2 linked regions of the Frondihabitans sp. PAMC 28766 genome follow. The protein of the gene in region 2 interacts with the protein of the main gene of each other region in a pairwise test. Links are inferred from orthologs where the notes say so. Each region holds a gene or a part of one and is shown on either strand. Other genes may lie near its edges.

What was found.
Region 1: the proteins of ctaD (region 2) and AX769_RS09310 interact in binary tests that used the Escherichia coli proteins (3 or more experiments, as listed by UniProt). The link is inferred for Frondihabitans sp. PAMC 28766 from one-to-one orthologs.

Annotation. Positions count from the first base shown.
Region 1 is NZ_CP014513.1:1,913,732-1,916,944, reverse strand. What follows is about bases 123-3,019. They hold AX769_RS09310 (aminotransferase class I/II-fold pyridoxal phosphate-dependent enzyme), read left to right. Parts: upstream 123-939; coding sequence 940-2,100; downstream 2,101-3,019. Other genes in these bases: AX769_RS09305 (carbon-nitrogen hydrolase family protein), read right to left, coding at 2,222-2,899; AX769_RS25970 (hypothetical protein), read right to left, coding at 2,097-2,225; AX769_RS09315 (S1C family serine protease), read right to left, coding at 123-836. In the rest of the region: more of AX769_RS09315, read right to left, coding at 1-122; AX769_RS09300 (AraC family transcriptional regulator), read right to left, coding at 3,191-3,213. UniProt on the Escherichia coli protein: Shows aminotransferase activity with methionine and histidine as substrates, and to a lesser extent also with phenylalanine.
Region 2 is NZ_CP014513.1:2,504,431-2,507,681, reverse strand. Bases 244-3,178 are described here. They hold ctaD (cytochrome c oxidase subunit I), read right to left. Parts: upstream 2,617-3,178; coding sequence 871-2,616; downstream 244-870. Other genes in these bases: coxB (cytochrome c oxidase subunit II), read right to left, coding at 2,628-3,178; AX769_RS12055 (cytochrome c oxidase subunit 4), read right to left, coding at 442-864; AX769_RS12060 (aldo/keto reductase), read right to left, coding at 244-351. Outside these bases: more of AX769_RS12060, read right to left, coding at 1-243; more of coxB, read right to left, coding at 3,179-3,251. UniProt on the Escherichia coli protein: Cytochrome bo(3) ubiquinol oxidase is the terminal enzyme in the aerobic respiratory chain of E.coli that predominates when cells are grown at high aeration.

The sequences.
Region 1 (3,213 bases), 590 kb from region 2 along the record:
GGGTCGGTGCCGATGATCTTCGCCGGGTAGATGCGCCCGCCGGACGTCGTGACGCTGACTTTCGCCGAGCCGCTGGCGCCGTCGAGGGTGACCACGTGGGTGTTCGTGACGATGTAGCCGTCGGTGGTCAGCACCACGCCCGAACCGGTGCCTGCCGAAGTGCCGGCCGAAGCGTTGATGGTCACGACCGACGGCGTCGCCTTGGCAGCGACCGCGGTGATGATCGTGGCGTCTTTGTAGTGGCCGATCTCGAGCGAGTTCGAGGCGCCGGTCGCCGTGTTCGACTGCCGCGAGGAGACGATCGCGTAGCCGCCGGTGGCGACCAGGGCACCGATCACCGCGGCGACGACGGCGACGCCGACGAACGCGCCGAGACCCACGCGGCGACGACGCGGCGCAGGAGTCGACCAGCCGGCGCCCTCGGGGTAGCCGTGCGCGTCGGCCTCGACCTGCTGCGCCGCGTCGGGCAGCTCGCCGCGGGCCGCGGCGGCCGACAGGTCGCCGTACGCGGCAGAGTTCTGGCCGGCGTAGGCCGCGTGGTCGAGCGATGCGGGCGCGCGGTGGCCGGCACCAGGATCGGGCAGCGGATCGCCTTGCGAGGCCGCTTCAGATCGCTCGTCGGCGAGACTCTGCGGCGGGGTGCCGGGCAGAGGCGGCACGCCGACTGGCGCCTGCCACTCCTCGGGCCGGGCGTCGCCAGCGGGCTGCTGCGCGTCGCTCGCGGGCTGCTGCGCGTCGCTCGCGGGCTGCTGCGCCTCGCTGCCAGGCTGTACGGGGCCCCCCTCGTGGTTCGAACCGGCGCCGGGAGGAGTGTCGCGTCCAGGGGTGTCAGTCATGGCCGTCATCCTAGGCGTCGGCCATCGGGAGAGGCCGAGAACGCGCAGTACGGTAGGTCGCGTGACTGCACTCGCCCCCTGGGAACGCGCCGCCCGCGGCGCCATGCTGCTCGGCTCCGACGGCCACCTCGCCCCGACGATCTTCGCCGAGATGTCGGCTCTCGCCCAGCGCAGCGGCTCGATCAACCTCGGGCAGGGCTTCCCCGACGAGGACGGACCTCGCGAGGTGCTCGACGCGGCGGTGAAGGCCATCCGCGACGGGGTCAACCAGTATCCGCCCGGGCGAGGCATGCCGATCCTGCTCGAGGCCGTGGCTCGCCACCAGAAGCGCTTCTACGGCATCGACCTCGACCCGGCGACCGAGGTGCTCGTCACCGCGGGCGCCACCGAGGCCCTCGCTGCGACGCTGCTGGCCCTCGTCGAGCCCGGCGACGAGGTGGTCACCCTCGAGCCGTTCTACGACTCGTACGGCGCCGTCATCGGCCTCGCCGACGGCGTCCACCGCACCGTTCCGCTGCGCGGCCCCGACTTCACCGTCGACCCCGACGAGCTGCGCCGAGCCGTCACCGACCGCACCCGCGTGATCCTGCTCAACGACCCGCACAACCCGACAGGCACCGTGCTCGACGCGGCGACGCGCGAGCTCGTCGTCGAGCTCGCCCACCGCCACGACGCGATCATCGTGTCGGACGAGGTCTACGAGCACCTGCTCTTCGATGGTCTGACGCACAGCCCGATCAGCACGCTGCCCGGCGCCCGCGAGCGCAGTGTCACGATCTCGTCGGGAGGTAAGACCTTCTCGACCACAGGATGGAAGATCGGCTGGCTCTCCGCCCCCGCGGCACTCGTGGACCAGATCCTGGCCGTGAAGCAGTTCCTCACCTACGTCAACGGAGCGCCGTTCCAGCCCGCGATCGCCGCCGGGCTCGACCTGCCCGACGGCTATTTCGCCGAGGCCGCCGCCGCCCTCGAGCACAAGCGCGACGTGCTGAGCGCAGGGCTCGTCGCCGCGGGGTTCTCCGTCTCGCGGCCGCACGGCTCGTACTTCGTGGTCGCCGACGCCGCCGGCCTCGGCTACTCCGACGCGGTCGACCTCTGCCGTCGCCTGCCCGAGCTCGCCGGCGTCGTCGGCGTGCCGATCAGCGCGTTCTGCCACGCCGACCTCGCCGCCGAGTACTCGTCGCTCGTCCGCTTCGCCTTCTGCAAGCGCATCGACGTGCTCGAGCGGGCGTCCACCCAGCTCACCGGTCTCCGCTCCCGCTAGAGGGCGTGCGTGCCGAAGCGGCGCAGGGCGAGCGCAGGATTCTGACGGCGAACGGCGTCGAGCCGGTCGCGTCGCACCTCGGCCACCGCGATGCCCTGCTCGTCACCGATCGCGGCGATCGTCACCCCCGACGGGTCGACGATGAGGCTGGTGCCGACGCCGACAGGCGGGTGTGGTCGGCGGCGGCCACGTAGATGGTGTTCTCGATGGCGCGGGCGGTGAGGAGGGTGCGCCAGTGGTGCTCTTTGAGCGGGCCGCGCACCCACTCGGCCGGCAGGAGGACGATCTCGGCGCCGGAGTCGACGAGGATCCTGGTGACCTCGGGGAAGCGCACGTCATAACAGGTCTGCATCCCGACCGTGAAGCCGTCGACGTCGAAGAGCTCGGGTTCGCCGATCGGCCCTTTCACGACCCAGTCCGACTCCGTCTGCCCGAACGCGTCGTACAGGTGCAGCTTGCGGTAGGTCGCGACGACGTCTCCGCTCGGCGCCACGGCGACCAGTGTGTTCGAGAAGCGATCGGTGCCCGTACTCTCGACCAGCCCCGCGACCACGAAGATGCCCAGCCGGGCGGCGAGCGAAGCGATGCCGCGAACGAATGCCCCGTCGAGCGGTTGTGCGGCGGCGACGAACGCCGCCCCCATCTCCGCTTCGAAGAACGACGAGTACTCCGGGAACACGACGACTCGCGCCCCGCGACCCACCGCGCTCTCCGCCATCTCCCCCATCGTGCCGAGGTTCGCCGCAGAGTCGGCCCCCGGCGCGAACTGCGCCACCGCGATGCTCAGGCCTTCGCTCATCCCCTCACCCTATCGACGCCCCGACGAGCGGAGCGGCGCCTCAACGCGCACCACGCGACAACCCGAATGACGAGCTGCCGCAGATCGTCAGGGCAGCCAGCCGGGTAGCGCGTTCTGGTGGGCCGGCGTGACGCGTGCCGAAGTCGGAAACGCGCCGAACGCTCAAGCCGTTGTCATCGCGGGCACAACCAGTCGATGGTGACGACAGCACGGAATCGCTCTTCAGAAAGGAGTGCCCCGAGGGTCTGCGAGCCTGTATTGCCCAGTGGTAGGTGGATCACGCCGACCGCCTCATTCATGGACCTCGATCCGCG
Region 2 (3,251 bases):
AGACCACGGCCACGGCGCGTGGATCAGGTAGAGGTCGACGCGGTCCAGCTCGAGGAGCGACATCGTCGTCTCGAAGCTGGCTTTGGCCTCGTCGTAGTCCTTGACCTCGGCCGGCAGCTTCGTGGTGATGAAGATGTCATCACGAGGGATGCCGCTGTCGCGGACGGCGCGGCCGACACTGGCCTCATTGCCATAGGCGCGGGCCGTGTCGATGTGCCGGTAGCCGATTTTCAGGGCCTCGGCCACAGACTCGTAGGCGGGCGCCCCGTCGGGGATCTGCCAGGTGCCGAACCCGATCTTCGGGATCTCGACACCGTTGGAAAGAGTGAACTTATCGGTCAGTGCAGTCATACTCCGAACGCTACTCGACCGCGTGGCTGGCAGAACAAAGCGGGGCGGCACCCGTAGGTGACGCCCCGCTCGGCAGAACGACAACAGCAGTCAGTGTTGGTGAATGCCCCGGTAGTTCTCGAAGACCCATCCGACGAGGGTGACCGCGACGATCGCCCCGCCGAAGAAGCAGATCCAGGTGCCGATGGCCAGACCGAGGAAGCACAGCGTCGCGCCAGCGGCCAGGGCGATGGGCCACCAGCTCCACGGGTTGAAGAAGCCGATCTCAGGGTCGCCGTCGTCGATGTTGGCGTCGAGGCGGTCTTCGGGCAACTCACCGCTCTGGGCGAAGTGCGACCGGTTCATGTAGAACCCGAGGAAGATCGCCATGACAGCGGCCAGGCCGATGCCGACCGTGCCCGTCCACTCGACCTTGTGGAACTCGGCGGAGATCAGGCTCCAGATCGTGTAGGCCGCGTCGGAAACGATGAAGAAGCCGGCGAGGACCCAGAAAATATTGGATTGAGCTCTCATGGCTGGCTATTTCACACTCTCTGACGATGCGTCGTAGGTTGGGGCGTCCGGCGCGTCTTTCAACGGCCCGATGCCGACGGGCAGGCCCGCCTCGGGGTGGTTGAGGTCGAACGCCGGTGACTCCGAACGGATACGTGGGATCGACGTGAAGTTGTGGCGCGGCGGCGGGCAGGATGTCGCCCACTCGAGCGAGCGGCCGTAACCCCAGGGGTCGTTCACCGCGACCTTCGGCGCGAGCCGAGCCGTGATGTAGACGTTGTAGACGAAGGGCAGCATCGAGACACCGAGCAGCATGGCCCCGGTGGTCGACAGCTGGTTCATCCACGTGAACCCGTCGCTCGGCTGGTAGGTCGCGTACCGACGCGGCATACCGAGCACACCCAGCCAGTGCTGGATCAGGAAGGTCGTGTGGAAGCCGATGAACAGCAACCAGAAGTGCACCTTGCCCAGACGCTCGTTGAGCATCTTGCCCGTCCACTTCGGCCACCAGAAGTAGAACCCGGAGAACATCGCGAAGACGACGGTGCCGAAGACCACGTAGTGGAAGTGCGCCACGACGAAGTACGAGTCGGAGACGTGGAAATCGAGCGGCGGCGAAGCCAGGATCACGCCGGTCAGGCCACCGAAGGTGAACGTGATGAGGAAGCCGATCGCCCACAGCATGGGCGTCTCGAAGGTGATCGAGCCCCGCCACATGGTGCCGACCCAGTTGAAGATCTTCACACCCGTCGGCACGGCGATGAGCATCGTCATCAGAGAGAAGAACGGCAGCAGCACTGATCCAGTCACGTACATGTGGTGAGCCCACACGGTGACCGAGAGGGCGGCAATGGCGATGGTCGCATAGATCAGCGTCTTGTAGCCGAAGATCGGCTTACGGCTGAAGACCGGGAACACCTCGGAGACGATGCCGAAGAACGGCAGCGCGATGATGTACACCTCGGGGTGCCCGAAGAACCAGAACAGATGCTGCCAGAGGATCGCCCCACCGTTCGCCGGATTGAAGACGTTGGCATCGAATACTCGGTCGAACCCTAAACCGAACAGTGCCGCAGCGAGCACCGGGAAGGCCATGATCACGAGGATCGAGGTGACGAGCGTGTTCCAAGTGAAGATCGGCATCCGGAACATCGTCATGCCGGGCGCACGCATGGTGATGATCGTGGTGATGAAGTTGACTGCACCGAGGATCGTCGAGAAGCCTGTCAGCGCCAGCCCGAAGACCCAGAGGTTTCCGCCTAACCCTGGAGTGAACGTCGTGTCTGACAGAGGCGCGTACGCGAACCATCCGAACGAGGCCGCACCCTGCGGGGTGAGGAAGCCGGCCATGACGACGAGCGCGCCGAAGAAGTAGAGCCAGAAGGCGAAGGCGTTCAGTCGCGGGAACGCGACGTCGGGCGCGCCGATCTGCAGCGGCATCACCGCGTTCGCGAACCCCGAGAACAACGGTGTCGCGAACAGCAGCAGCATGATCGTGCCGTGCATCGTGAACAGCTGGTTGTACTGCTCTTTCGTGGCCACGACCGACAGGCCCGGCTCGAAGAGCTGAGCGCGGATGACCAGGGCCATCACACCGCCCACGAGGAAGTACATGAACGACGTGATCAGGTAGAGGTAGCCGAGCACCTTGTGGTCGGTCGACGTGACCCACCTGACGACGACGTTGCCCTTGCGCCCGACACGTGTCGTGGTGAAGTTCTGACCGGAAGATTGCCCCCCTGTGGCGGGGCGGGTTGCGGTGGCTGAGCTCATCGAACGCTGCCTTACTTACTCGAGGTGCTCGTGGCGCCGGCGGCGACGGGAGCGGTGTTGGTGGGGTTGTTCGTGCCTTGGTCGTACGAGTTGCCGATGTCGCCGACGTTTCCGTCTTGGCGGAGCGTCGCGAGGTAGTCCTGGTACGCGGACGGCGAGACGACCTTCACGTTGAAGAGCATGAGCGAGTGGTACTCGCCGCACAGCTCGGCGCACTTGCCGGCGTACGTGCCCTCCTTCATCGGAGTGAAGTACTCGTAGTTGGTCTTGCCGGGAATCATGTCCTTCTTGTAGAGGAAGTCGATGACCCAGAAGTCGTGGATGACGTCGCGCGACTTGAGCTCGATCTCGACGCTCTTGCCCTTGGGCAGGTAGAGCACCGGCAGCTTCGACTCGTCGACGTTGCCGTTGCCGAGCTCTTGAGCCTGGATGCCCTGGGTGTAGACGCTGTTCTTGATGTCGGCGGTGTCGTTGTACTGGAAGTCCCACGCCCAGCGCTTGCCGTAGACCGTGATCTTCGCGTAGGGGTGAGCCGTCGGCTTCTCGATGTTGGCCTGGTCGCGGGCGGTGAAGAAGAAGAAGCCGAGGACGAGGAACAGCGGAACGATCGTGTAGAAGATCTCGATCGGCATGTT